Regions from separate parts of the Rhizobium sp. WYJ-E13 genome, predicted to be linked through region 3. Evidence: riboswitches for the same ligand, from Rfam matches in the RefSeq annotation. Region 3 holds a riboswitch; each other region holds the start of a gene.
The links. Region 3 has a riboswitch for cobalamin ahead of nrdH (glutaredoxin-like protein NrdH). Riboswitches for the same ligand answer to the same signal wherever they lie in the genome.

Region 1: it holds a riboswitch for cobalamin, as region 3 does, so the genes downstream of both, bluB (5,6-dimethylbenzimidazole synthase) here and nrdH (glutaredoxin-like protein NrdH) in region 3, are expected to answer to the same signal.
Region 2: it holds a riboswitch for cobalamin, as region 3 does, so the genes downstream of both, cobU (bifunctional adenosylcobinamide kinase/adenosylcobinamide-phosphate guanylyltransferase) here and nrdH (glutaredoxin-like protein NrdH) in region 3, are expected to answer to the same signal.
Region 4: it holds a riboswitch for cobalamin, as region 3 does, so the genes downstream of both, KQ933_RS11360 (ABC transporter substrate-binding protein) here and nrdH (glutaredoxin-like protein NrdH) in region 3, are expected to answer to the same signal.

What each region holds. Positions count from the first base shown of each region.
Region 1 is NZ_CP076853.1:1,650,956-1,655,163, forward strand. It holds gene KQ933_RS08275 (ribonuclease H) at 22-555, opposite strand; gene KQ933_RS08280 (DUF2865 domain-containing protein) at 754-1,833, shown strand; gene bluB (5,6-dimethylbenzimidazole synthase) at 1,793-2,527, opposite strand; cobalamin riboswitch at 2,569-2,760, opposite strand; gene KQ933_RS08290 (3-deoxy-7-phosphoheptulonate synthase) at 3,064-4,131, shown strand.
Region 2 is NZ_CP076853.1:2,354,394-2,358,601, forward strand. It holds gene cobN (cobaltochelatase subunit CobN) at 1-321, opposite strand, end outside; gene cobW (cobalamin biosynthesis protein CobW) at 331-1,377, opposite strand; gene cobU (bifunctional adenosylcobinamide kinase/adenosylcobinamide-phosphate guanylyltransferase) at 1,382-1,891, opposite strand; cobalamin riboswitch at 2,098-2,492, opposite strand; gene KQ933_RS11960 (chloride channel protein) at 2,700-4,208, shown strand, end outside.
Region 3 is NZ_CP076853.1:3,502,650-3,506,857, forward strand. It holds gene nrdE (class 1b ribonucleoside-diphosphate reductase subunit alpha) at 1-1,202, opposite strand, end outside; gene nrdI (class Ib ribonucleoside-diphosphate reductase assembly flavoprotein NrdI) at 1,181-1,594, opposite strand; gene nrdH (glutaredoxin-like protein NrdH) at 1,608-1,829, opposite strand; cobalamin riboswitch at 2,090-2,315, opposite strand; partial or broken gene KQ933_RS17460 (hypothetical protein) at 2,493-2,660, opposite strand; gene KQ933_RS17465 (heavy metal translocating P-type ATPase) at 2,726-4,208, opposite strand, start outside.
Region 4 is NZ_CP076853.1:2,239,882-2,244,089, forward strand. It holds gene KQ933_RS11340 (hypothetical protein) at 1-2, opposite strand, end outside; gene KQ933_RS11345 (helix-turn-helix transcriptional regulator) at 187-501, shown strand; gene KQ933_RS11350 (SRPBCC domain-containing protein) at 498-869, shown strand; gene KQ933_RS11355 (ATP-dependent Clp protease proteolytic subunit) at 917-1,537, shown strand; cobalamin riboswitch at 1,883-2,133, shown strand; gene KQ933_RS11360 (ABC transporter substrate-binding protein) at 2,310-3,326, shown strand; gene KQ933_RS11365 (iron ABC transporter permease) at 3,323-4,208, shown strand, end outside.

The sequences.
Region 1 (4,208 bases), 1.9 Mb from region 3:
CGCGCGTCAGCATCCGGATAATCAGGCACGCCGTATCGATCGGCGTCCCTGATCTGCCAGCGCATCGGCCCGTTCGTTACCATCGGCGCCGGAATGGCCCTTGCACCAGGCAATGCTTATCAGGGAATTCTCGGATAGCTGGATATCGATGGCTTTCCAGATTTTCGCATCTGATATCGCTCGGTTTCTGGCCTTGCCGGTCGGGTTGCTTTTCTTCCAGCCATTGTTTCTCCAGATCGGACGCCAGCTGTTGCAGCCTTCGACGGCATAGGCGGAATCGGACCAGATGACTGCCGCTACATCAGCTGCTGAGCCGTTGATCCAGATTGCCGCCTCAAGCACGGCCGTCACTTCCATCGCGTTATTGGAGGAATCCTTTGCACCGCCAAAGCCGGAGGCGATCTCGACGCCATCGCGATAGGCGACGAAGGCCCATCCCCCATGCCTTGCGCCGGGTTCAAAACAACCGTCTACGAAAACGTGAAGGCCCCGCCGGGTGTGCGGTATTTCTGCGGACGTTTCGCGAGCGTGGGATTCGTCGAAAATATCTGTCATATCAACTGTCTGGATATCAACGGTCTCCCGCGTGATTGCAGGAGACAGGAAAGTGGAAGTATCTGGCTTGCTGGATAAGATCGCAAAAATACGCTAGGAATTACTGCGAGCTTATTAAGGGAAACACGTTAAGACAACGCGCGGTGGGTTGAAGTCGCAACTCGCTGATAGATGCCTTTCTCTTTTCGGAACGACGTCGTGAAACGCCGAAACCTGTATCTCGTTTTCTTTCTGGCATTCGCGGCTCCTGCGGCGGCGCAGACCAATGCGATCTGTGAGGATCTGCGCGGGCGCCTTGCCGACCTGCCGCAAACCTTCGGCAACAGCAGCAGCGAGATGCGCCAATATGCCGGCGCGCTTGCCGAACAGAATCTCGAATTGCGCAAGGTGCGCAGCGATCTGCGCCGGTATGGCTGTACCTCCGGCAGCATGGTCGTCGTTGGCGGCGACAATGCCGGCTTCTGCGCCGAGCTCGAGCATGCTGAAGCCAGGATGGTCGACAATATCCGCTTCCTTCAGGATCGCCGCAACGAGTTGCGCCAGTCCGGCCCCGATGCGGCCCGCGCGGAACTGATGGCCGCGCTCGAAGACAATGACTGCAACAGCGACAGTTTCAGCGGGCCTGCCGCAGGCGACGCCTACGCGCCGGCTCCGAGCATCGAAGAGCAGGCCATGCGCAGCGACACGTTCATCCCGCTCGGCGGCGGCGAGCGCTATGGCCTGCCGCGCGCCGAAATGCTCTCGCCCGTCAGCACCATCTGCGTGCGCACCTGCGATGGCGGCTTCTTCCCGATCAGCAACAATGCCACCTCGGTCGATTTCGACCGTGATGCCGCGACCTGCTCGAAGATGTGCCCTGGCGTCGAGACGGAACTCTTCTATCGCGACGTTTCCAGTACCGAGACCTCGAACATGATTTCGACGGCAACCGGAGCGCCCTACAGCGCGATGAAGAACGCCTTCGCCTACAAGACCCGTGCACCTGGCGAAAAATCCGCCTGCTCCTGCAATCTGTCTGCCTATTACGAGCAGATGCGAAAGAGCCAGGCCGCCTATGCGCCGGCGCCCGAGCCGAAGGGCTCGATCACCACGATCCAGACGGAAGCGCCGAAGGCGGCCAGCACCCCGCCCGCTCCCCAGTCGCAGGTGGCGGATCGCCCCTATGATCCCTCTGCCAGCAAGGTCCGGCAGATCGGCCCGCAATTCCTTGCCGGCGATCAGGGCAAGATCGATCTCGCTAATCCGGCGATGTCAGGCCCCCAACCTCAACAGCAGTAGTGACCGGCTCACGGTCCGATCGTCCCCAGCCGTCATGGAAGACGAGATCTTCCAGCGGCATGCGCTGCCGCCAGCCTTTGACCGCCAGTTCCGGCTCCTCATAGAGCCGGTCGACGAAGCCGGCGCAGAGCCAGGCCACCACCTCGATATGATCGGGGATGCCGAGGATTTCCTTCAGGTCGCCCTCGCGAAAAATGCTGACCCAGCCGATGCCGACACCTTCCGCTCGCGCCGCAAGCCACAGGTTTTGGATGGCGCAGACGGTGGAATAGCTGTCCATGCGCGGATTATGCGTGCGCCCCAGCACCACGCTGCCGCTGCGGGTAGGATCACAAGTCACGCAGATGCCGAGCGGCGCCTCGACGATGCCTTCGAGCTTCAGCGAGCGATAGGCCTGCCGCCGCTCGGCGGTAAACATCAGGGCCGCTTCCTCATTCGCCTTCGCGAAGGCATCGCGCACCTGCGCCCTCACCTCGGCACTTTTCACCAGAATGAAATTCCACGGCTGCATGAAACCGACCGAAGGCGCGTGATGGGCCGCCATCAGCAATCGCGTGACGAGATCATCCGGCAGGGGATCGGGCAGGAACTGGCTGCGCACATCGCGCCGCGTCGTGATCGCATGATAGACGGCCTCACGTTCGGCCGCAGAAAAGCTGGATGCCGGGCAAACGGCATCGTCAATGGGTCGCATCGTCAAATCCCCAACAACGCAACCGCCCGCCGTCCGCGCGGGTTGGGTCTATCTTGCCAGGCCGGTCTTCTGACTTGGCGTCATCCACTTGGCCGCAGCCTTCCCGGCCTTTAGGCCAGTGGCGTGATTGAGCGGCAAGCGTCGGCCTTACAGCGTTGGGCACGTTCCGGTCTTGCACCGGATTCCCGATTCTCCCGCTTGTGACGGCGGGCACCTGACGGGCGATCTATGGCGTGGAAACGGCATGGCAGCAAGTCAATTCGGCGAATAGGCCTGGAACGGAACTGCATCTCCGCCCCTGCCCGGTAAGGGGCTCTCACCTGTAAAATTCTGCGTGACAATTGGTTTCCGCATCGCTACATAGCCTGCATGTCGATCTCGTCCGTCTACGCATCGCGATTTTATTCGTACCGCTGCTTCCAGCGGATGCGGGTCTGCGCGTAACCAAAACCAACGCGACGACAACCCGAACAGCCGCTAGTCTACCTGGCGGCTTTTTTCGTTCCGCACGGTATGACCAAACAGGAGAGCATACCGTGACTGATACTATTGATGATCTGCGCATCGTCGAGATCACCCCGCTGACCAGGCCGGCCGATATCATCTCGGAAATCCCGCGTGACCGCGAGATTACCAGGACCGTGACCGGCACGCGCGACACGATCCACGACATCCTCACCGGCAAGGACGACCGCCAATTGGTCATCATCGGCCCCTGCTCGATCCATGATCCGGCGGCCGCCCGTGAATATGCGTCCCGGCTCGTTGAGCAGCGACGACGCCTGTCCGGCGATCTCGAAATCGTCATGCGCGTCTATTTCGAAAAGCCCCGCACCACCATCGGCTGGAAAGGCCTGATCAACGACCCGCATCTCGACGGCACCTACCGTATCGAGGAAGGCCTGCGCCTTGCGCGCCGCCTGCTGCTCGACATCAACGCCATGGGCCTGCCGGCCGGCTGCGAATTCCTCGACACGATCACGCCGCAATATATCGCCGATCTCGTCAGCTACGGCGCCATCGGCGCGCGCACGACCGAAAGCCAGATCCATCGTCAGCTCGCCTCGGGTCTCTCCTGCCCGATCGGCTTCAAGAACGGCACGGATGGCGGCGCGCGTGTCGCGCTCGACGCGATCATGGCCGCTTCCCAGCCGCACCATTTCCCGGCCGTCACCAAGGACGGACAGGCAGCGATTGCCTCCACCCGCGGCAACGAGGACTGCCACATCATCCTGCGCGGCGGCAAGCGGCCCAACTATGAAGCGGCCGATGTCCAGGCCGTGATCGCCGAAGCGACCAAGCTCAGTGTCGACCCGCGCATGCTGATCGATGCCAGCCACGCCAACAGCGGCAAGGACCCGATGAACCAGCCGAAGGTCGTCCGAGACGTCGCCGGCCAGATCGTCGCGGGCAACCACCACATCAAGGGCATGATGATCGAGAGCAACCTCGTCGCCGGCCGCCAGGACCTCGTGCCCGGCAAGCCGCTGGTTTACGGCCAGTCCATCACTGACGGCTGTATCGGCTGGGACATGTCGGTGGATGTGCTCGAGGATCTCGCCAAGGCCGTCCGCGACCGCCGCAAGGCCGCCGTCGCGGCTTAGGTGGTCGCATTCAGCGCGGCGGGCTAACCCCGCCGCCCATTCACAGGACGGTGGGGTATCCCGCACCCCCAAATTCT
Region 2 (4,208 bases), 1.1 Mb from region 3:
ACCACTGCGCGCTGCCACCGCATGCAACGCCTCCAGCGCATAGTGGAAATAGCTCGCCCCACCCAGCGCCCGCACGATGATCAGCTTCGCATGCCGCGCCGTGCGTTCAACGTAAGTATCGACCGACATCGGATGCTTCAGGCTCATCAGGCTCGCAAGCCGCAGCGAATGCCCGGCCGCCCCGCCGGCATGCGCCGCGGCAATTGCCGCAAGCTCGGTGTCGGCAGCCGACAGGAACAGGATATCGCCCGGCGACTGGCCGAGGTCGATTGCCTCGTCCCCGTCGCTGATCGTTCCCTGCTGGGCCAGAAGCAGATGCATTTTATATCCTCATGCGAGCGCTTCGATCGCCTTGCGCACCGCGTCCTGATCCATCTCGTGCAGGCCGATGACAACGAGACGCGTGCTGCGCGTTTCACCCGATGCCCAGGCGCGGTCGAAATACTGGTCGATACGGACACCCACGGCCTGCAGCTGCAGGCGCATCGGCTTGCCGGAGACGTCGATGAAGCCCTTGAGGCGCAGCACGTCATGCTCGGCAATGATGCCCTTCAGCTTCTCGACGAAACCGGCCGTGTCCGAGATCGCACCAAGCTCGACGACGAAACTGTCGAATTCGTCGTGATCGTGGGGCTTACCGTCCTCATGCTCCAGCTCGTGATGGGACTTGCGGTTGACGACGTCGTCTTCCGTGCCGATGCCGAGGCCGAGCAGCACGCTTGCCGGCACATCGCCATTCCTGGCCTCGATCATCACAGGCTTGCGGGCAATGCGCGAGGCAACCTCGCTCTTCACGCGGCCGAGGCCATCGCTGTCGATAAGATCGGTCTTATTGAGCACGATCAGGTCGGCGCAGGTCAGCTGATCTTCGAAAAGCTCTTCGATCGGGCTTTCATGATCGAGCGATTCATCCTCGACGCGGCGCGCATCGACGGCATCGTGGTCATCGGCAAAACGACCAGCGGCGACAGCGGCACTATCGACGACGGTGATGACGCCATCGACGGTGACTTCGCTGCGAATATCCGGCCAGTTGAAGGCGGCCACCAGCGGCTGCGGCAAAGCGAGGCCCGAGGTTTCGATGACGATATGGTCCGGACGCTGATCGCGCTCCAGAAGCTTCGTCATGGTCGGAATGAAATCGTCGGCGACCGTGCAGCAGATGCAGCCATTGGTGAGCTCGATAATATCGTCTTCGGTGCAATTCTCCGCCCCGCAGCCCTTCAGCACATCGCCATCGACGCCGAGATCACCGAACTCGTTGATGATGAGCGCGATCTTCTTGCCCCCGGCATTGGTGAGCAGGTTGCGGATCATGGTCGTCTTGCCGGCGCCGAGGAAGCCGGTGATGACGGTCGCGGGAATTTTCTGCTGCATGGAACTAACCCTTCATTTTCAGCGGCAATCCTGCCGCGATAAAATAGACGTCGTCGGCCTCTGCCGCGATCATCTGGTGCAGCCGGCCGGCATGGTCGCGAAACTCGCGCGCCATGCGGTTTTCGGGCACGATGCCGAGGCCGACTTCATTGGAAACGATGACGAGCCGCGCCTTTGCGTCAGGGAGAAAGGCGGCGAGCGATGCGGACTGCGCAGCGATATCGCGCCCCTCCATCATCAGGTTGGTGAGCCAGAGCGTCAGGCAGTCGACCAGGATTGCCCTGCCCTCGCCATCGATGGCCGCAAGGCGCTCCATGAGATCGAGCGGCTCCTCATGCGTGGTCCAGGAGGGACCGCGATCGGCCTTGTGCTGGTCGATACGCGCCTGCATCTCCCCGTCCCACGCCCGGCCGGTGGCGATGTAGTGGCGGTCGAGGCCGCTGGCTGTCACGAGATTTTCGGCGAAGCGGGATTTGCCGGAGCGCGCGCCGCCGAGGATGAAGGTGGCGGTCATGCGCAAACGCTCCTATGAGAGAGGATGCGGCGGCTTGTTCTAAGTGTACTTTCCTTGGCGACAGAGGGGGGTGCCACAGACTCGACGCAAGAGGCCGAAAGCACCGCACCGACGCCTCCCAATCGCACCGCCAAAGGCAGCACCGAACCATATCCTTCAGCCAAAACAACCTCCGTGCTGGCAGCGGGCAAAACACCCAGTTGGGCACTATGCCCGGCACGGATGGCAGGTCTCCTGGCTCGCAGTTGTCGGCCGCGACAGGGGCAACCGTTTCCGGTCGCCCCTGATCGTGCCAGCGGATCTGCCTCGCCTTCCCGGCTGCATCTCGTGAAAAGGCGGACGATTCGTAGAAAGAGAGGCGTCCTGCCCCGGCTGATCACGGTGCATTTCCAGTGGCTTTTCCGGCGCCTGTTCCACCTTGCCCGCCCGCAGGATGCGGGCCGTCGGCGCGGCAGTCGAAATGCCGGACGGAAGACCCTGACTGCTCTACAGTCGCGGGGTCGGCTGTGATGAAGGCCCCCGACTTGGGTCCGCCTCGTCACATTCCCTTTTCATCCGGAAGGCGTCAGGCCGATCCGGAACCATCCATTATGTGGTTTCATGGTTAGGCGCGCGCAACCCCCATGTCAATTGCCCCGCACTGTGCCAGAGAGGTTCATCTCTACTTACACTACCAAGATTATCGTGTTTATTCAAAATCTTATGTCATAGAAACTTTACTGCCCGGCCGGTATTTAGCCGCAATTGGCAGGCATGCGGTGCCGCCTGCCACCCTTGACCGCCGCTCCTGTCGCCTAGTTCTCCTATGATGCTCTCCCGAATGGATATCCGCCGCTTCCGGCCCTTCACAACCATATTCGATTTGGGACGCCTGCGCGCCCTCGCCAGACAAAGTGAAATAGGCCTGGTCTTTGCCGGCGCGCTGGTCGGCATCGCTGCGGGGCTGGCGGTCAGCGCCATGAGTTTCGTGTCCGAGGCAATGCACCGGTTGATCTTCGGCATCGAAACCGAAACCCGGCTCAGCGCTTCGCAGATCGACAACCAGTTCCTGCTGATGACGGCGCCTTTCGCCGGCGGTATCCTACTCGGCTTGTTGTTCTTCATCCTCGCCAAGTGGCGCAAGAAGCCGATGGTCGACCCGATCGAGGCCAATGCGCTGCATGGCGGTCGCCTGTCTTTGACAGACAGCATTCTCGTCGCCGTCCAGAACATCATCTCCAACGGCTTCGGCGCCTCGGTCGGTCTGGAAGCCGGCTATACGCAGCTTGCAGCCGGCATCGCCTCGAAATTCGGCCTGAAACTGCAACTGCGCCGCGCCGATCTGCGCGTGCTTGTCGGCTGCGGCGCTGCCGGCGCCATCGCGGCCGCCTTCAATGCGCCGCTGACCGGCGCGTTCTACGCCTTCGAGCTCATCATCGGCACATACGCCATCGTCTCGCTGACACCGGTCGTCGTTGCAGCCCTGGTCGCCACACTGGTTGCACGCCTGCTTGCCGGTAGCGATTTCATCATCGATGTCGGCAGTTTCGGCGCTGTCCAGCCGGCCGATTACGTGCCGGCGATCGCACTCGGCGCCTTCTGCGCCGGCATTGGCATCCTGCTCATGCAGGGCGTCGCCTTCGTCGAGGAACTGGCACGAAAGAGCTCCGTCCCGCTGCCCTTTCGCCCGGCGCTCGGCGGCATCGTCGTCGGCCTGCTGGCGCTGGTCTCGCCGCAGATTCTGGCCGCCGGACATGGCGCACTGCATCTGAACCTCGCCAACGAAGTAACGATCCCCGCCCTTATCAGCCTGTTTTTGCTGAAATCGGTCGCTTCGGCTGTCTCGATCGGCTCCGGCTTCAGGGGCGGCCTGTTCTTCGCTTCACTCTTCATGGGCGCGCTGCTCGGCAAGCTCTTTGCCTATTCCGCCCCCTATTTTGCCGATGCGACGCTGACCCCCGTCATCTATGCCGTGGTCGGCATGAGTTCGCTTGCCGTCGCCGTCATCGGCGGGCCGCTGACCATGACCTTCCTCGCACTGGAGATTACCGGCGACTTTCCGATCACCGCCCTCGTGCTCGCCGCCGTCATCACTTCCTCGCTCGTGGTTCGCACCACCTTCGGCTACTCCTTCGCCACATGGCGTTTCCACCTGCGCGGCGAGAGCATCCGCAGCGCCCATGATGTCGGCTGGATCCGCAACCTGACCGTCGACAAGCTGATGCGCGCCGATGTGAAGACGGCTAAAAACAGCATGACGCTCGGCGACTTCAAGACGGCCTACCCGATCGGCTCGACTCAGCGCGTCATCCTTGTTGACGATCAGGACAAATATGCA
Region 3 (4,208 bases):
TGCAGGATTTCCGAGCAGAGGTTGCTCATGCTGATACGCCCGGCAATCGGGTTTGCCCGGTTCACCGTGTCTTCGAACATGATGTAGGGATAGCCGCTCTCAAACTGGATTTCGGCGATCACCTGGAAGAATTCGCGCGCCTTGATCTTCTTCTTGGTGATACGGGCATCCGCCACCATCTCGCGATACTTTTCCGTCACCGAGATCTCGGTGAAGGGCACGCCATAGACCCGCTCCACGTCATAGGGCGAGAAGAGATACATGTCCTCATTGTTCTTGGCGAGTTCGAAAGTGATATCAGGCACGACGACGCCGAGTGACAGCGTCTTGATGCGGATCTTCTCATCGGCATTTTCGCGCTTGGTATCGAGAAAGCGCATGATATCAGGGTGATGCGCGTTGAGATAAACCGCGCCCGCACCCTGTCGCGCGCCGAGCTGATTGGCATAGGAGAACGAGTCCTCGAGCAGCTTCATGACGGGGATGATGCCGGAAGACTGGTTTTCGATCTGTTTGATCGGCGCACCGGCCTCACGAATGTTCGTCAGCGACAACGCCACGCCGCCGCCGCGCTTGGAAAGCTGCAGCGCCGAATTGATGGAGCGGCCGATCGATTCCATATTGTCTTCGACGCGCAGCAGGAAGCAGGAGACGAGTTCGCCGCGCTGCTTCTTGCCGGCATTGAGGAAGGTCGGCGTTGCCGGCTGGAAACGGCCGGTAATGATCTCTTCCATCAGATCGCGTGCCAGCTGTTCATTGCCTCTGGCAAGCGCCAGCGCCACCATGCAGATACGGTCCTCGTAGCGCTCGAGATAGCGCTTACCGTCGAAGGTCTTCAGCGTGTAGCTGGTGTAATATTTGAAGGCGCCGAGGAAGGTCGGGAACCGGAACTTCTTGGCATAGGCTTCGTCGAACAGATCGCGGACGAAATTGAAGGAATACTGATCGAGTACGTCCTGCTCGTAATAGCCTTCGGTCACCAGATAATCGAGCTTCTCCTTGAGATTATGGAAGAACACCGTGTTCTGGTTCACATGCTGCAGGAAATACTGCTTTGCCGCCATGCGATCCTTGTCGAGCTGGATCTTGCCCTCATCGTCATAGAGGTTCAGCATCGCGTTCAGCGCATGATAGTCCAGCGCTTCCACGGCCTTTAGCGGTTTTACACCCGCATCCCGCGTCAGGTTCGTTCCCGTGTCCAAAATCGTCCCATCCCGTCTTTGACATTGGCGACATCCTCGGCAGTTCCCAGAAGCTCGAACCTGTAGAGGTAGGGCACCCGGCACTTCTGCGAGATCACGTCGCCGGCAAGCCCGTAGGTCTCGCCGAAATTGCTGTTGCCCGCTGCAATCACGCCGCGGATATTGGAGCGGTTTTCCGCATCGTTGAGGAAGCGGATTACCTGCTTGGGCACGGCTCCCTTTACGATCCCTGGGCCGCCATCCCCGCAATAGGTGGGCGAGATCAGCACGTAGGGTTCGCGAATGTGGATGTCTTCAGCACTGAGGGGAATGCGCGCCGCGCGCAGTCCCAGCTTCTCGACGAAACGATGGGTATTCTCGGACCGGCTGGAATAGTAGACGATCAGGCCCATCGCTCTTCTCCAATTAGGAGAGCGCGCTGATCATGTCGGGACGGAAGCCCGCCCAGTGGTTCTCGCCGGCAACGACGACCGGAACCTGCATGTAGCCCATGCCGCGAACGCGATCGAGCGCGTCGGCATCCTCGGAAATATCGATGATCTGATAGTCGACGCCCAGACGGTCGAGGGCGCGATAGGTGGCGGTGCACTGAACGCAGGCAGGCTTGCTGTAAACGGTAACGCTCATCATGTTCCTCGTGATGTCAATGAATTTCGGACGCAGTACAGGGCACGGGCGCCTTGCGGCGTCCGGGGTAACGCTTGACGATGATCTTGCAGAGTCGGCGCTTAAACGCCTGAAATTATCCCTTGCAGGATTTGCGCGGGCGGCGGCCTTGACGTTCTCGACATAACTTCAACCCCGAAGTGCTCATGAGGACGTTCGGGGCAGCGTAACAGCACGGATGGATTCCGCTTTCATGCACGCGACTTTCCGGACACCCCGCCCGTGGACGTTTTATTCAAGGCAGGTCTCCTGGCTTACGGGTCGAAGCCCCTGCCCCAGCCTTCCCAAAGCCTCATGCCTCAGTGACCTGAAATCGGACAGTTGCTCGCCGCTTACAGTTGCGGGGGCAGCTCCGGCTTTGTCGCGCCGTCATGGCGAAACGCACCGTATTCCCGTCTTAGCCCCCGACCCTCACGAATCGAAGGAACCTTGAACACTAGATATAGTACGCGAATCCCGGTTTGCGTCAACGGATGGTTTGTACATCGCGCTACGGAATGTTTGAAATCGCTGCATTCCTGTGAAAAACGTGGTTAACGAATGGTTAAAGAAAACAGGCTGTGGAGGAGGCCTCAAAGGTGAAAGCCGGCATATAGCCGGCTCCCCCAGGAATCGACTAGGCGCTCATGCGCGGGTCGTTGCTGCGGCACCGCGCAACAATCGAGCAGCCGCCACCATGTTGACGAGCGCTGGGCGAACCTCCTCCCATTTACGCGTCTTCAGACCGCAATCGGCGTTGATCCAAAGCTGCCCATTCGTCAGGCGCTCGCGCGCCAACATCAGAAGTTCGGTCGTGGAACCACGATGCGGCAAGCATGCACTGCCGCATCCAATCGCAGGATGATATAGAGAAATCTTTATGTCTTCATCCGAAGAAGGCGAAGCGCATTCATCGTCACCAGCACGGTCGCGCCCGTATCCGCCAGGATCGCCGGCCACAGGCCGGTAATGCCGGCTATAGTGGTGACGAGAAACACTGCCTTCAGCCCGAGCGCGATGGTGATGTTCTGCATGATATTGCGCATCGTCCGCTTCGAAAGGTCGATCATGCGCGCCACGTCGCCGACACGTCCATGCAGCACCGCCGCATCCGCCGTTTCCAGCGCCACGTCGGTGCCGCCGCCCATGGCGATGCCGACATCGGCAGCAGCAAGCGCCGGCGCATCGTTGATGCCGTCACCGACCTTGGCGACGAAAAGCCCTTCCTTCTTCAATTCGCCGACGATGCGCTGCTTGTCCTGCGGCAGCAGCTCGCCGCGCCAGTCGATGCCGAGATCACCGGCAACGGCGGCTGCCGTGCGCTTGTTATCACCGGTCAGCATGATGGCCCGCACACCGGCCGCCTTCAGCGTCGCAAGGCCGCTCTTTGCGTCCTCGCGTGGCTCGTCGCGCATGGCGATCAGGCCGGCAGCGACGCCATCGATCAGCAGCACCGAAACACTTTTGCCCGCGCCATTCAGGATGGTAACCTGCTGATCCTGCTCCGCATTCAGCGCTCTACGCTCACGCGCAGCCGGCGGCGACAGGAGATCGAGCGTTTCGCCGCCCACCTTGCCCGTCACACCCTTGCCCGGCAGCGCCTCAAGTTCGAAAGCCGGCGGCATGGGTACACCATCGGCTTTCGCCCGGTTTAGGATCGCCAGCGCCAACGGATGGCTGGAAGCTTGCTCCAGGACCGCGGCGCGTGACAGCACCTGCGTCTCAGAGCGTCCAAAGGCAATGATATCGGTCACCTGCGGCTTGCCAACGGTCAGCGTACCCGTCTTGTCGAAGGCAACGGCCGTCACCTTGCCAAGCGATTCCAGAACTGCGCCGCCCTTCATCAGCAACCCGCGGCGCGCACCCGCCGAAAGAGAAGCGGCAATCGCAGCCGGCGTGGAAATGACGAGCGCGCAAGGGCAACCGATCAGCAGGATCGCAAGGCCCTTGTAGATCCATTCGCCCCAAGCCGCGCCCGTCAGCAGCGGCGGCAGGATCGCCACCAGAACCGCCACGACGACAACACCCGGCGTGTAATAGCGCGAAAAGCGGTCGATGAAGCGCTCCGTCGGCGCCTTGGATTCCTGCGCCTCCTCCACCAGCTTGACGACGCGGGCAATCGTATTGTCCTCGGCAGCGGCCGTCACACGAATGCGCACTGCGGCATCGCCATTCACCGTGCCAGCGAAGACGGTCTCGCCGGTTCCCTTGCGCACCGGCGTGCTTTCGCCGGTCACCGGCGCTTCGTCGATGGCGCTCTCACCAGACAGGATCGTACCGTCGGCGGAAATCCGATCGCCCGGCCGTACGAGAATGACTGAGCCGACGGTAAGCGTTTCCGCCGGCACTTCCTTCACCTCA
Region 4 (4,208 bases), 1.3 Mb from region 3:
ATGGCCTTATTCTCCGGCTTGCGTGAAGAGCTCGCATGCAAAAGCCCAACGAGGCCGGGCCTGCGATGTTCCAGAGGCGCGGCCTTTTTCCGCCCGACGGAGACCTCGGCGCTCGCATCGGGTTCGCAAGACGCGCAGATGACGCAAGCCCTTGCGAATCACATAAGTCTGTGCTTATGCGTCATCATGATGCAACACGACATTTTCCGCGCCCTCGCGGACCCGACACGCCGCACGATCTTCGAGAAACTGGCGACCGGCAGCATGAATGCCAGCGCGCTTCGCCAAGGCATGGATATCAGCCAGCCGGCGATGTCCCAGCATCTCGCCGTGCTGCGAGCGGCAAGGCTGGTGCGCGAACAGAAGGAGGGTCGTTTCGTGAATTACGAGGTCGACCCCGAGGGGCTCACCCTCATCGCCCAATGGCTGGCGAAATATCGCGCCTACTGGCCGGCCCGCATCGATGATCTCAAGCTCTTGCTGAAGGATATGGATCAATGAACGAGGTGAAAGCCAAGGTGAAAGCCAAGCAACAACAAAGCGGCTTCGAACAGACATATGAGTTGGATGCGCCACTGGAAAAGGTCTGGCGCGCGATCAGCATCGCGGAATTCCGGGAGAAATGGCTGCCGAAGGAGGCGCTTGCCGATCCGCAATCGCTCTCCGAGACACCGAGCAAGGAAATCCGCTACCGATTGCGCGACGATGCCCCGCCCTATCTCGAAAGCACCGTCACCTTCACGATCGCCGCGAACGCATCCGGCGGAACCAGTCTGCGCATCGTCCACGAGCTGACCGGAGCCACTTTCGAGCGGCTTTCGAGATCGGTCGCCAACAACAACGGGCAGACCATGATGCTCGCCGCCTGACGCGGCAGGCCTTTCCCCTCATAACTCTGGAAGATTGGAGTTCGCCGATGCGCGAAACGATGCAACTCGTCCCTATGGTCGTCGAACAATCCTCGAGAGGTGAGCGATCCTTCGACATCTATTCCCGGCTCCTGCGAGAGCGGATCATCTTTCTGAACGGCGAGATCAACGACACCGTTTCGGCCCTCGTCTGCGCCCAACTGCTGTTCCTCGAAGCCGAAAATCCAAAAAAGCCCATCAATCTCTATATCAATTCGCCTGGCGGCGTCGTGACCAGCGGCTTTGCCATGTACGACACGATGCGCTTCATCCGCGCGCCGGTGCACACGCTCTGCATGGGAACGGCCCGCTCCATGGGCTCCTTCCTGCTGATGGCCGGTCAGCCGGGAGAGCGGTATGCCCTTCCGAATGCCAGCATCCTCATCCACCAGCCCCTCGGCGGCTTCCAGGGCCAGGCCTCCGACATGCTCATCCATGCGGAGGAAATCAGGAAGACGAAGCAGCTCATGACGCGCCTCTACGCCGAACATTGCGGCCGATCCTATGAGGAGTTCGAGCAGGCAATGGATCGCGATCGCTTCATGACGGCGCAAGAGGCCGTGGAATGGGGCCTGATCGACCGCATCCTGCAGGATCGCGAAGAGATGACGGACGTCGCGCCACAATAGCCATCGGCTGCTTTGAAGGGGCTCGGCTCACCAATCGCTGTCGATGGCTTGCGTCATACGCCACCATCCTGTCACGATGAAGAGCCGGCCAGACATCAGACGAGGCCCGCGCCCAATTTCTCAAAAATCCGACAGCCGGGACTGGACAACGCAGGTGTAACCTTATAACAGTGGCTATGTAATGTTATTACATTTAGGGAGATTTCATGTACCGGCGCCCTTTCACTGTCTCCGCAGTCGCCACCGCGCTCACATCCGCCGCCGCGCGGCTCGGGCGTCAGCCACCAAGGCGGCGTCGGATCCGACACACTTCGCATTCCGGTGCTTGACGTCGCCCACGGCGGCGTCATAGATCGGGGCGACGGTTCCCCGAAGAGAACTCCGACGGGAATAATAGGGAACACGGTGAGGACGACCCAAGAGGGACCGAGACCGTGGCTGCCCCCGCAACTGTAAGCGGATTGTCGATCTCGGGGTTGATCGCTTTAGCGATCATGCCCTCGGCCTCAGGGCCGTGCCACTGCGATGTCGCGGGAAGGCAGATGACCGGCACATATTCGCGAGCCAGGAGACCTGCCGTCGATCACGATCCAATCAGCCGGGCGGGGATGCCCGACAAGGAGCAGACATGATTGACAAGACCCCTCTCCACCTGCCGCCATCCATCCGTCTCGATTGGACGATCCGCCGCTAGCTTGCCGCTCGCCGGCTTCGTTCGCGCTTTCGCGCACCGGCATCCGCCAGCCCTTTTCCTTCTGATCGAGAGTTTCCCATGCGACAGCGTCTGAAGAGCTTTTCCCTCGCGCTCGGGCTGGCCGGCTTTGCTGCGCCCGCCTTTGCCGCCACCCAATATCCCCTCACCCTCACCAATTGCGGCCAGCAGGTCACCTTCGAAAAAGCGCCGGCCAGGATCGTTTCGATCGGCCAGGGCATGACCGAAGTGCTGTTCTCGCTCGGCCTTGCCGACAAGATCGCCGGCACCGCCGTCTGGGTCGGCCCGGTCCTGCCGCAATATGCCGATGTCAACAGCAGGATCAAACGGCTGGCCGACAATGACCCGAGCTTCGAATCCGTCGTCGGCGCGGAGCCCGATCTTGTGACTGCCGAATTCGAATGGCATGTCGGCACGCAAGGCTCCGTCGGCAAGCGCGAGCAGTTCAAGGATCTCGGCATCAACACCTATGTCGCGCCGGCCGATTGCGTCGCCAAGATCAACACCGATGGCGGTGATGGCGTGCGCAAGGAACTGTTCACGATGGACCTGATCTATCAGGAAATCGCCGAACTCTCCGAGATCTTCGACGTGAAAGACCGCGGCGACGCACTGATTGCCGACCTGAAAAAGCGCGAGGCCGATGCCGCGGCCTCCGTCGCTGGTGCTGCCGCCAAGAACCTGCCTGTCGTATTCTGGTTCTCCAGCAAGGAGGTCGAGGGCGATGCCTTCATCGCCGGCAAGAACAGCGCGCCGGCCTATATCCTGAAAACGCTCGGCGCGAAGAACGTCGTGACGACTGAAGAGGAATGGCCCCTCGTCGGCTGGGAAACGATTACGCAGGCCAATCCTTCCGTCATCGTCATCGCCACCATGGACCGCCGCCGCTATGCCGCCGACGATCCCAGGGTGAAGGTGGATTTCCTGGAGAATGATCCGGTCACCAGGGAACTGGATGCGGTGAAAAACAAGCGCTTTATCATGATGGACGCGCAGTCGATGAACCCGACGATCCGCACGATCGACGGCATCGAAACGCTGGCAAAGGGCATCAAGTCCTTCGGTCTGACACAGTGAGCCAGGCGCTTTCGCCACAGAGGACATGGTGGGCGCTTGCCGCGCTCACCATCGCCGCCGTCATCCTGCTCGCACTGATGATCAGCCTTGCCGTGTCGATCGGCGAGATCGCCATCCCGCTCGCCACCACGGCAAAGGCGGTCTCCAACCGCCTGTTCGGCACGGCGTTCGAGCTCAGCCGCATCCATCAGGGCATCATCTGGGATTACCGCCTCAGCCGCGCGCTGGTGGCGGCAAGCGCCGGTGCGTCGCTGGCGCTTTGCGGCGCGATCCTGCAGGCGCTGCTGCGCAACCCGCTCGCCGAACCCTATGTGCTCGGCATCTCCGCCGGCGCATCGACGGGGGCCGTCTGCGTCATGATAGCAGGCCTCGGTTATGGCGTACTGGGCCTGTCGAGCGGGGCCTTCATCGGCGCGGTCGCCGCCTTCCTGCTGGTCGGCGTGCTGGCGGCCGGTGCCGGCGGCACCAGCGAGCGCATCATTCTCTGCGGCGTGGCGGGCTCGCAGCTTTTCAATGCGCTGACCTCCTATATCGTCACCACCTCGGCCAATGCCGAACAGGCCCGCGGCGTGCTCTTCTGGCTCTTGGGATCGCTGAGCGGCGTGCGCTGGCCGGATGTCTATCTTTCCGTGCCCATCGCCGTGATCGGCTTCATCCTCTGCCTCGCGCATGTGCGTGCGCTCGATGCCTTCGCCTTCGGCACGGATGCCGCAGCCGCGCTCGGCGTCCCGGTGCGCCGGGTGCAGTTCACCCTGCTCGCCGTCACGGCCGCGATGACGGCGAGCGTCGTCAGCATGGTCGGCTCCATCGGCTTCGTCGGCCTCGTCATTCCCCATGCCGCCCGCTTCCTCGTCGGGCCGGCGCATGGCCGCCTGCTGCCGG